2 linked regions of the Candidatus Puniceispirillum marinum IMCC1322 genome follow. The protein of the gene in region 1 interacts with the protein of each later gene in a pairwise test. Links are inferred from orthologs where the notes say so. Each region holds a gene or a part of one and is shown in the gene's direction. Other genes may lie near its edges.

Region 1 (4,782 bases):
ATGTCCTTCGGCTATTCTCTGAAATGCGTAATCTGCATAGGGTGATTTTTTGGCATCAAGCAAGTTGCTTATGCTATCTTCATTCATGTCGTTTGCGATGCGCTCACTTGGTTTTTTCTCGTTTGTGACAAGTGAAAGCGAATGCGTTTCAAATAAAAGTAAAGCACCTGACTCGCCGTCACTATTCACTTCTAATCGTTGACCATTGCCCAGAATTAATGTTGGGTGGTAGTCTTTTCCCACGAATTTTCCATTTTCTGCAGTCAGGATGATTGTTTTATCAATCGTTCGCGTATCTTGAATGAATACATCGCTTACAACGTCATTTTCTTCACGCGAGCCAATAAACATGGTTAGCCCCGGTACCACTTCGGTAAACACACCATCCTGCAAAAGAATTACGGGTATGCCGTTTCGAAGGTTGAATTGGAGATCCTTGTATATGCCAAATGAAGTTGGCAACAGATATACCGAATTAAAATACAGAACACTAGTTAGTAACATGCCCAAAGCTATAGGTGCTTTGGCAAGTTGAGCTGGGCTGAGGCCGACAGCCTGCATTACGGTGAGTTCACGGTCTGCAAGAATACGATGAAAGACCCAGTTTACCGCTACAAAACCGGCAATGGGAAGCGCGATAGTTAACCAAAGGGGAATTACAGTTATTGACATCAGAAGAAAATCAAAAATGGGCGCGCCCTTATTCACAACAAGTTCAAGTAACTTAATCGTCTGAAACAGCCACATGATGCCAATAAGCACCATTGAGATAACGCAGGTGGCACGAAACAGCTGGTTGAAAATGTAGATATTAAACTGCATGATAGAGCAACTCTCCATTCATAGAGTCAATACCACATACGCCTGCCAAAACGCAAAAAATATGACAGTCTAAAAATGCGAAAATGATGATGTTTCTGTAATGATATGTGATATCTATCCAATATTGGTGCGGTAACATCAGCCCAAACAGATCTTAGCCAGAACAAGAGGTTTTTATGACCAGTAAATTGAAGCTCACTTTTTCCAACGATGCCCCCGAGGGGGATTGCGTAACCATATGTCTTATTTCTACAGACAGTGTGATTATCCCGAAGCTCGATAAGGATGTTGCGGCTCAGCTGATTGCAAAGATGGCAAGCGCACAATTCACGGGTAAAAAGGGCACAAGCCTGAGTCTGTATCTTGATGTAGGTGTGTATCTGCTTATTGGCGTTGGCGAGATGATCAAGGCGGGAATCCATGCCGAGACAGTCGGCGGCAATTTGTTTACGGCACTTGCGGCGACACCTCATAAGCAGGGCTGGATTCCAGCTCTCAAGCTTGCTGATGAAGTGGCAGCTGATATCATCTTTGGTGTTGAATTGGCTGCTTATCATTTCGAACAGTATTTTACCGAAACGGATAGTGCCGAAGCATCAGTTCAGCTAACTGTTTCCAATGAATTTATTACCGAAGATGATCGTGATCTTGCTGACCGTCAGGCGCTGGCTAACGGGGTAGCGCTGGCGCGCGATCTGGTTTTTGAACCGGCTAATAAACTCTATCCAGAAGCTTTCGCTGACCGCTGTGCATCCTTGTCAGACTTGGGGCTTGATGTCGAAATTCTCGGTGAAGCTGATATGGAAGCTCTTGGTATGGGAGCACTTCTTGGTGTCGGTCAGGGGTCACGTCGTGAATCACGTATGGTGGTGATGAACTGGCGTGGTGGTAAAGACGAAGCCCCGTTAGCGCTTGTCGGAAAAGGGGTGACCTTTGACACGGGGGGCATATCGCTCAAACCTGCCAAAGGCATGGAAGATATGAAATGGGATATGGGTGGCGCGGCGGCGGTAACGGGGGCTATGGCCGCTATTGCTGGGCGTAAAGTGAAACGAAATGTAGTTGGTGTCATTGGCCTAGTTGAGAACATGCCTGACGGTAATGCACAGCGTCCCGGGGATGTGGTCACGGCAATGTCTGGTAAAACGATTGAAGTTATCAACACCGATGCAGAAGGCCGCTTAGTGCTTGCCGACGCATTGCATTATACGGAAACGCGCTTTGAACCAGCAATGATGGTTAATCTTGCAACCTTAACCGGCGCTATCATTGTATCACTGGGCAAGGAATATGGGGGACTGTTCAGCAATAGTGATGAGTTGGCCGCACAGTTGACCCAAGCTGGTATGGCAACCGAAGAAAAGCTGTGGCGTCTGCCAATGGGCAAGGCCTATGATAAGATGCTCAAATCCCATATTGCGGATATGAAGAATATTGGCGGCCCTTATGGTGGTTCGATTACGGCAGCCTGTTTCCTTGAACGGTTTGTTTCCAAAACCCCTTGGGCACATCTTGATATTGCTGGTAAAGCATGGTCGGACAAGGCCACGGCGACGGTGCCAAAAGGTGGCACTGGTTTTGGTGTCCGGTTGCTGAATCGTCTTGTTGATAATTGGACAACAGCCCATATCACGGCAAATGACGGTTAAAAGTGAAGCTTTGAAACAGTAAAGGCATCGGGTATGGCGCCGAATGAGTAAAATAGATTTTTATCACCTTACCCAGACGGATATGGAAACTGTTCTGTTGATGCTGCTCAAAAAAACACTGGCAGCGGGGAAAAAGGCACTCATTCTATGTCCCCAGCCTGCCGCCTCGGCTCTTGATACAGATTTATGGACGCGCGAACCGGACTCATGGTTTGCGCATGGGCTGGATGATGCAGATGGGCAAGATATTGCCAAAATCTGGATTTCAACCGATATGGCTGTTAATCCAATCAAGGCCGAATTTGTGTTTTTGTTGCATGGAAGTGTGCCTGCCGAAATTAGCCAATTTGAAAGAGTCTTTAATCTGTTTGATGGCCGATCCGAGGCTCAGGTTCAGCATGCGCGTATCCAATGGAAAAGCTGGGCTGATCTTGGCACTGTAGAGCGTGGTTACTTTGCCGAAACGGATGATGGCCGATGGGAGAAAAAGGCCTAAATCCATTTGTCTGATAAATCTATGAAGTTATGACTTGTGCCAAACGGTCTGCTCTTGTATTGAAGCCGAATATTCCATTATCGCTGATATCAGAGGATCGCAACATGGCACTCGAAAGAACTTTTTCCATCATCAAACCTGATGCAACACGCCGTAATTTGACAGGTCAGGTCAATGCCCGCCTCGAAGCTGCAGGCCTACGCATTGTCGCACAAAAGCGCGTTCTTCTTAGTGACCGCGAAGCTAAAGAATTTTACGCAGTTCATGCCGAACGCCCGTTTTACAATGATCTGGTGTCATTTATGACATCGGGTCCGGTTGTTCTGCAGGTCCTTGAAGGCGATGGCGCTATTGCTAAAAATCGCGAGACAATGGGCGCAACTAACCCAGCAGATGCAGCGGATGGCACAATTCGTAAAGATTTTGCTGAATCAATCGAAGCCAACTCTGTTCATGGATCAGACAGCCCTGAAAATGCGGCGATCGAGATTGCCTACTTCTTTGCTGGTTCAGAAATCACTGGCTAAATGAATATGCCGAAAAGGCGTGTCCACTTCAAAAGCACAAAGGCGGGTGAAATCCCGCCTTTTGTATATATTATTATTTATCTATTTATTTATATGAAGTTAGCCTAGAGCAAGGTTGCTGCCATGGCTATAAGCGTAACAATCACCAAGCCGATAACAATCTTTGAGGCGGTCATAAAGCCATTATAAATAGCCAGATGCGACTTGGCCTGCTTGTCAAAATCTGAAGTGTCCATGTTTACTCTCTCCTACAGTATACATTGCTTTTTAAACTGTTAATTACCTATTTTATGACCCATACCATCGTAAAAATCAATGCGGCATTAAGGCCAAATTAATGCCGTTTCAATCTGAAGTCGCGCTTTATGGCCAAGGCGGCTAAGCGCGGCTTCTCTGTTATGCCACTTAACGCCTGAGTGGCTGAGTTCAAGATCACCATGGGCCAGACTGCTAAGCACAAGCGGATATAAAATATGCTCAAGCGCTAATACGCGTGTAGCCAATGTTGTGGCGGTATCTTCTGGATTTATAGTGAGCGCCGCTTGCAGAATGATTGGGCCGTCATCGAGTTGTTCTGAAACAATATGGACGCTAACGCCATGCTGTTTGGCACCATCCGCTAGCGCGCGCTCATGCGTATCAAGCCCTTTATAGGCGGGTAAAAGCGAAGGGTGAATGTTCAGAATGCGGGCCGTAAATCGGTCGATGAATGCGGCGCCGACGATGGCCATATATCCAGCCATGAAAATATAATCAGGCTCAGCATCAGCCAGAATGGCGCACATGGCGTGGTCATGATCTTCACGTGTGTCAAAATTCGAACGATTGACAATTTTGGTTGGAATGCCGCGTGCAGCGGCACTATCGATGCCTGTACATGGTTTGTTTGCGACAACCAGACAAATCGTACTGTGATGATTAGCTTCAATGTCGTCAGCTAACGCTTCCATATTGCTACCACGTCCAGAAATAAGAATGGCGACGCGTGTCATGGAACGATCTATTTGCCTTGCCAATGATGGCTATTATTCAAAACCACCGGAGGTGAGTTCTCACGAGGACGCAAGCTACCCATGATGGTGGCATCTGGCTCAATACCGTCATGTAAGCTGGCCAGCATGGTTTCGGCTTGATCAGGGCTGGTGAAAATGATGAGGCCGATTCCACAATTAAAGGTGCGCGCCATTTCGTGTAATTCCATATTACCACTATCACGAAGCCAGCCAAAAACCGGCGGCAAATCATAAAGTGCACAATCAATGTCAAAAGTCAGATCATTGGCATAGAT
Region 2 (5,186 bases), 1.8 Mb from region 1 along the record:
TCACATAGGTGTGGTGATCAACAAGATCATCACCATAACGCGCGGCCAGATGGCGCTCGGCCATAGCCATGCCAACCGCATTGGCAATACCTTGACCCAGTGGGCCTGTGGTTGTTTCAATGCCGGTTGCATGTCCGAATTCAGGATGACCAGCAGTGCGCGATCCCAGCTGCCGGAAGTTACGCACTTCATCCATGGTCATATCTTTATAACCTGTTAGGTGAAGCAAGGCATAAATAAGCATCGATCCATGCCCAGCTGATAGCACAAACCGGTCACGATCAGGCCAATGCGGGTCAGCGGCATCAAATTTCATATGTTCGTCAAACAGAACAGTCGCCGCATCGGCCATGCCCATGGGCATGCCAGGATGCCCGGATTTTGCAGCTTCCACAGCATCCATAGACAACGCCCGAATGGCATTAGCCATGTTTTGTTTTGATGCTGCATTCGTCATGTCAAACCCCTAAGCGTATGTGCCGATGTGACCGAAGCACGCGTGGCAAACTGTATGTAATAAACTTTATTAGAACTATCCCCGCAATTTGCATTTCTATAACCGTTTCGTCAATGCGGCATTCATTCTATTGAAGATTATCATTAATATTTTTTTCAGGGGATTATATTGTGATGCCAGTTCAATTTCTTGACTTTTGTGATGGTAGGATAGAATGGGGGTTTATTTCAATTGTATCTTAGTGCAAGCTTCATCTCATAACATATTATGAACAAGACAGAATATGATTTTTGAGTAATAAACCGATATAAGTAAGTTAACGTTTGTTATTAAGCTAATAAGATGAATTTGTTTGGGATTTTGAACTAAATGACACGACTTGAAGACGCATTAACCCAATTCGAAAATGCTGTGGCTAATTTGGAACGGTCGATAGAATCGGTTCAGGAATCGGCCACCAATGCCAAAATGGCAAAGCCGGATGCTACCACCATGTCAGCGTCGTTTCAAAATGAGCTGAGCGCACTTGAAGAAAAACTCGATCAGGCGGTTGCCATTATCGCCAAAGTTGTTAACAGCGGGGCGCAACAAGACAAAGTGACCGAAGTCAAATGACCAGCTCTGTAGTAACCATCCGCCTGAATGGCAAACCTTACCAAATCGGTTGTGACGCGGGCGAAGAAGCTCATGTCTCCAAGCTGGGTGCCGAAGTTGATGCGGTCATGCAATCACTGGTCGATTCGGTCGGCCAGATTGGTGAGGCCCGTTTGCTGGCAATGACAGCTTTGATAATTGCGGATCGTTCGTCGAACGGGTCGGCAGGTGGCTCATCACCCTCGGTTGATGCCGGACAAGATGCCGAAGCTACCGCTATTGTCTTGGAAAAAGCAGCGGCACGGCTGACAGAGCTTGCATCTAAGCTAACAACACCTTAAATCAACAATGCGCGGCGACTGTACTTTCGCGTTTGGTTTTTCAATCCCTGGGGCCATAAATTTCTCTCGGGAGCTGTCTCTGGCTGAGCCGTGGTTCAGTTATTCGCGGCGCCCACCTGTTAATCAGGTCACAGAGGATGTTTACACTGACGGTTAGCGTGGTCGCCGCCACCACTGTTATTGCAGGAAGTTGTGAAATGACGTCTCAAAACGTATCAGTCGATCCTGCCGACGAAAAGCAGGCGCTACGACGCGCCGCAACAAAAACCCGCAAAATTCTTTTTGAACAGCAAACCCACGCAGATATGGCGATAGCAGATTATGCTGATAGACTATTGGGCCAATTTGGCCGTGGTATATATGCAGCCTATCTTCCTATACGCAGTGAGCTGTCACCTTTGCCGCTGGTTGCTCGTCTGGCTGATTCATCCGTGCAGACTGCTATGCCGATTACGCCTGCACCTGGTAATCCGCTTGATTTCAGATTATGGGCACCTGGCGATAAGCTGGATGATGGCCCTTATGATACGAAACAGCCCTCAACCACGGCTCCTGTTTGCGCCCCAGATGTGATTCTGGCGCCAATGCTGGCCTTTGATAGTGCATGCTGGCGCCTTGGTTATGGTGGTGGGTTTTATGATCGTTCGATTGGTGGACTGCGCCAGACTGGCCATAAGGTCGTTACCATTGGCGTCGCCTTTTCCGGTCAACAGGTCGAACAAATACCCACCGGACCCTATGATATGGCACTTGATGCCGTCTTAACCCCGGATGGGCTGATAATGCCAGTGTGAAGCTATGGCTAATGCGTGATAGGAGTTTGTCCAAATGCGGGTTCTGTTTTTAGGTGATATTGTGGGGCGATCAGCACGCCAAGCTGTGATTGAGCAGATGTCGTCATTACGCGAAAGTCTGGCGCTCGATTTCATTGTCGTTAATTGTGAAAATGCCGCCGGGGGCTTTGGCATTACGCCCGCAATCTGTGATTTACTGTTTGAAGCTGGGGCTGATGTACTGACCACAGGCAATCATGTATGGGATAAGCGCGAAATCATTGATTATATCGCCAATGAACCACGCTTGTTGCGCCCAATAAACATGGCCGAAGGGACACCTGGTGTTGGTGTGACGACCATTACAAATGAGGCTGGTGCCCGTTTATGCGTGATCAATGTGATGACCAATTTATTTATGGCACCAAATGATCCGGCCTTTTTAGCGCTTGATGATAGTCTGGTGCGAAATAAATTGGGGCGCGATGCAGATTTTATCCTTGTAGATGCGCATGGTGAAGCAACCTCCGAGAAGATGGCGCTTGGGCATCTAGCTGATGGCCGAGCCTCGATGCTGGTCGGAACGCATACCCATATACCAACGGCTGACCATCATATCCTGCCGGGCGGCACCGCCTATCAAACCGATGCGGGCATGTGTGGGGATTATGATAGCGTGATCGGTATGGAAAAGCAGGCCGCGACAGCCCGTTTCATAGGGCGAAGTAATCCGCGCCTTTCGGTGGCGCTTGGCACACCGACATTATGCGGGCTTGTGGTGGAAAGTGATGATAGCGGTCTAGCTATTTCGGTGGCACCTTTTCGCGTTGGCGGCCATCTATCGCCTACCGCAGGCACTGATGTGATCGGGCGGATATAGTTTTGACCACTAGCGGCTAGGCGTTCTGCCTTGCGTCTGCTATATGACATTATAGCAAAGTTAACCGCATAAACAGAAGTTAGAAACCATGGCAGGCCACTCCAAATTCAAAAATATCCAGCACCGTAAAGGCGCACAGGACAAAAAACGCGCCAAGATTTTTGGTCGTCTTATCAAGGAACTCACTGTTGCAGCACGTAGCAGCACCGACCCAGACTCAAATCCACGACTACGTACGGCTTTGTCTGCCGCGCGCGCGGCGAATATGCCGAAGGACAATATTGAACGTGTGCTCAAGCGCGCTGAAGGCGGCGAGGGCGAGAACTATGATGAAATTCGTTATGAGGGTTATGGCCCCGGGGGTACGGCATTAATTGTCGATGCGATGACGGATAACCGTAATCGAACAGCGTCTGAAGTACGTTCGGCTTTTACGAAATATGGTGGTTCGCTTGGTGAAACAGGATCGGTTAGCTTTATGTTTGATCGGGTTGGCCAGATGATTTTTCCATCTGACGTTGCAAGTGCAGATGATATGTTTGAGGCCGCGCTTGAGGCTGGCGCAGATAATGTTGAGTCCGATGAGTCAAGCCATGAAGTGACCTGTGCGCCCGAAGATTTCAACAATGTGCGCGAAGCCATGGAAAACGCCTTTGGCGCACCCGAAGAATCCGGTCTGATCTGGAAACCGCAAAATACCATCGAAGTGAGCGAGGCGCATGCCATAACTTTGCTCAAGTTACTTGATGTGCTTGATGATAATGATGACGTGCAGAACGTATCGTCCAATTTCGATATATCTGACGACATTCTGGCCTCATTGACCTAAGGCTGGCGGTGATGCGCGTTCTTGGTATCGACCCTGGATTGCGCGCCACTGGATGGGGCGTCATTGATGTCACAGCTGGACGGCTGATTCACGTTGCCAATGGTGTCATCAAGCCTAACCACAAAGAGCCCGACGCCCAGCGTCTTGGCCGGATCGCTGATGATCTTTCGGCCATTATTGCGGCGCATCAACCAACCTATGCGGCGATTGAAGAAATCTTTGTTGCCAAGTCAGCCAAGTCGGCGCTGAAGCTGGGCATGGCGCGTGGCGTGGGGATCATGATCTGCGGTCAGGCTGGGCTTGAGGTGCACGAGCTGGCGGCCCGTTTGGTGAAAAAATCAATCACGGGCACTGGCACTGCCGATAAACGGCAAATACAGGATATGGTGTCACGCTTGCTGGGGGTGACGCCCGCCAATGCTGATGCAGCAGATGCGTTGGCGATAGCCATTGCCGCTAGCAATGGTGCCGGACAGATTATTGGTGATGGTGCTGGCAAAGCGGCGTCTGTGCGTGTAGGTTCGACAAGGAATGCAGAGGCCGATAGTGGCCTGTCCCAAGCTATTGCGGCGGCGTTGGCGCGCGACGCACAGGATAATGAGGGTAATCCATGATTGCGCAGCTTCGCGGTATCTTATCTCATACAGCCGATACGCATGCCATTATCGATGTTCAAGGCGTCGGATATCTGGTCAATATTTCGAGTCGTACCCAAGGTCAGCTTGCGGCACAGGATGGTGCGGTTACCGTTCTGACCGAAATGATCGTGCGTGAAGACAGCATGACGCTCTATGGCTTTCATGATGCGTCCGAGCGTGACGCCTTTCGGTTATTGATAACGGTGCAAGGGGTTGGGGCGAAAGCCGCGATGGCGATCTTATCGGTATTATCTCCAGCCGATCTGAGTAGCGCCATCATGGCAGGTGACAAGGCAATGGTGGCACGCGCTGATGGTGTTGGCCCCAAAATTGCCCAGCGTGTTGTGAATGAGCTAGCTGAAAAAATTGGCCGCTTCCCGTCGCTTGGTGATGGTCTTACAATCAATATATCTGGCGTTACAGGCGGCGAAGATTTGCCTGGTGCAAGCGCGATGGGTGACGCATTGTCGGCTCTGATAAATCTGGGATACGGACGATCTGAGGCACATGCAGCGTTGCTTCGGGTACAGCAGGCTGGCGACGCAGATGATCTGTCTGGATTAATCGCTGCCGCCTTACGCGAAATCGGGGGCTAGGAACGTTTAGATGAATGAAGATGAACGCCTTGTGAATCCGGATCATGTCGAGCGTGGCGATAATGCGTTGCGGCCAAC

What was found. The genes of interacting proteins can lie anywhere in the genome.
Region 2: the proteins of ndk (region 1) and SAR116_RS11735 interact in binary tests that used the Escherichia coli proteins (3 or more experiments, as listed by UniProt). The link is inferred for Candidatus Puniceispirillum marinum IMCC1322 from one-to-one orthologs.

Annotation. Positions count from the first base shown.
Region 1 is NC_014010.1:666,812-671,593, reverse strand. Bases 1,793-4,782 are described here. They hold ndk (nucleoside-diphosphate kinase), read left to right. Parts: upstream 1,793-3,071; coding sequence 3,072-3,494; downstream 3,495-4,782. Other genes in these bases: purM (phosphoribosylformylglycinamidine cyclo-ligase), read right to left, coding at 4,495-4,782; purN (phosphoribosylglycinamide formyltransferase), read right to left, coding at 3,818-4,486; SAR116_RS13575 (aa3-type cytochrome c oxidase subunit IV), read right to left, coding at 3,599-3,730; SAR116_RS03240 (DNA polymerase III subunit chi), read left to right, coding at 2,515-2,967; SAR116_RS03245 (leucyl aminopeptidase), read left to right, coding at 1,793-2,471. In the rest of the region: SAR116_RS03250 (LptF/LptG family permease), read right to left, coding at 1-822; more of SAR116_RS03245, read left to right, coding at 999-1,792. UniProt on the Escherichia coli protein: Major role in the synthesis of nucleoside triphosphates other than ATP. The ATP gamma phosphate is transferred to the NDP beta phosphate via a ping-pong mechanism, using a phosphorylated active-site intermediate.
Region 2 is NC_014010.1:2,503,785-2,508,970, forward strand. Bases 642-3,357 are described here. They hold SAR116_RS11735 (5-formyltetrahydrofolate cyclo-ligase), read left to right. Parts: upstream 642-1,529; coding sequence 1,530-2,186; downstream 2,187-3,357. Other genes in these bases: SAR116_RS11725 (hypothetical protein), read left to right, coding at 827-1,072; SAR116_RS11730 (cell division protein ZapA), read left to right, coding at 1,069-1,392; SAR116_RS11740 (TIGR00282 family metallophosphoesterase), read left to right, coding at 2,221-3,045; SAR116_RS11745 (YebC/PmpR family DNA-binding transcriptional regulator), read left to right, coding at 3,134-3,357. Also shown: tkt (transketolase), read right to left, coding at 1-457; more of SAR116_RS11745, read left to right, coding at 3,358-3,874; crossover junction endodeoxyribonuclease RuvC, read left to right, coding at 3,886-4,488; Holliday junction branch migration protein RuvA, read left to right, coding at 4,485-5,108; Holliday junction branch migration DNA helicase RuvB, read left to right, coding at 5,119-5,186. UniProt on the Escherichia coli protein: Involved in the removal of 5-formyltetrahydrofolate.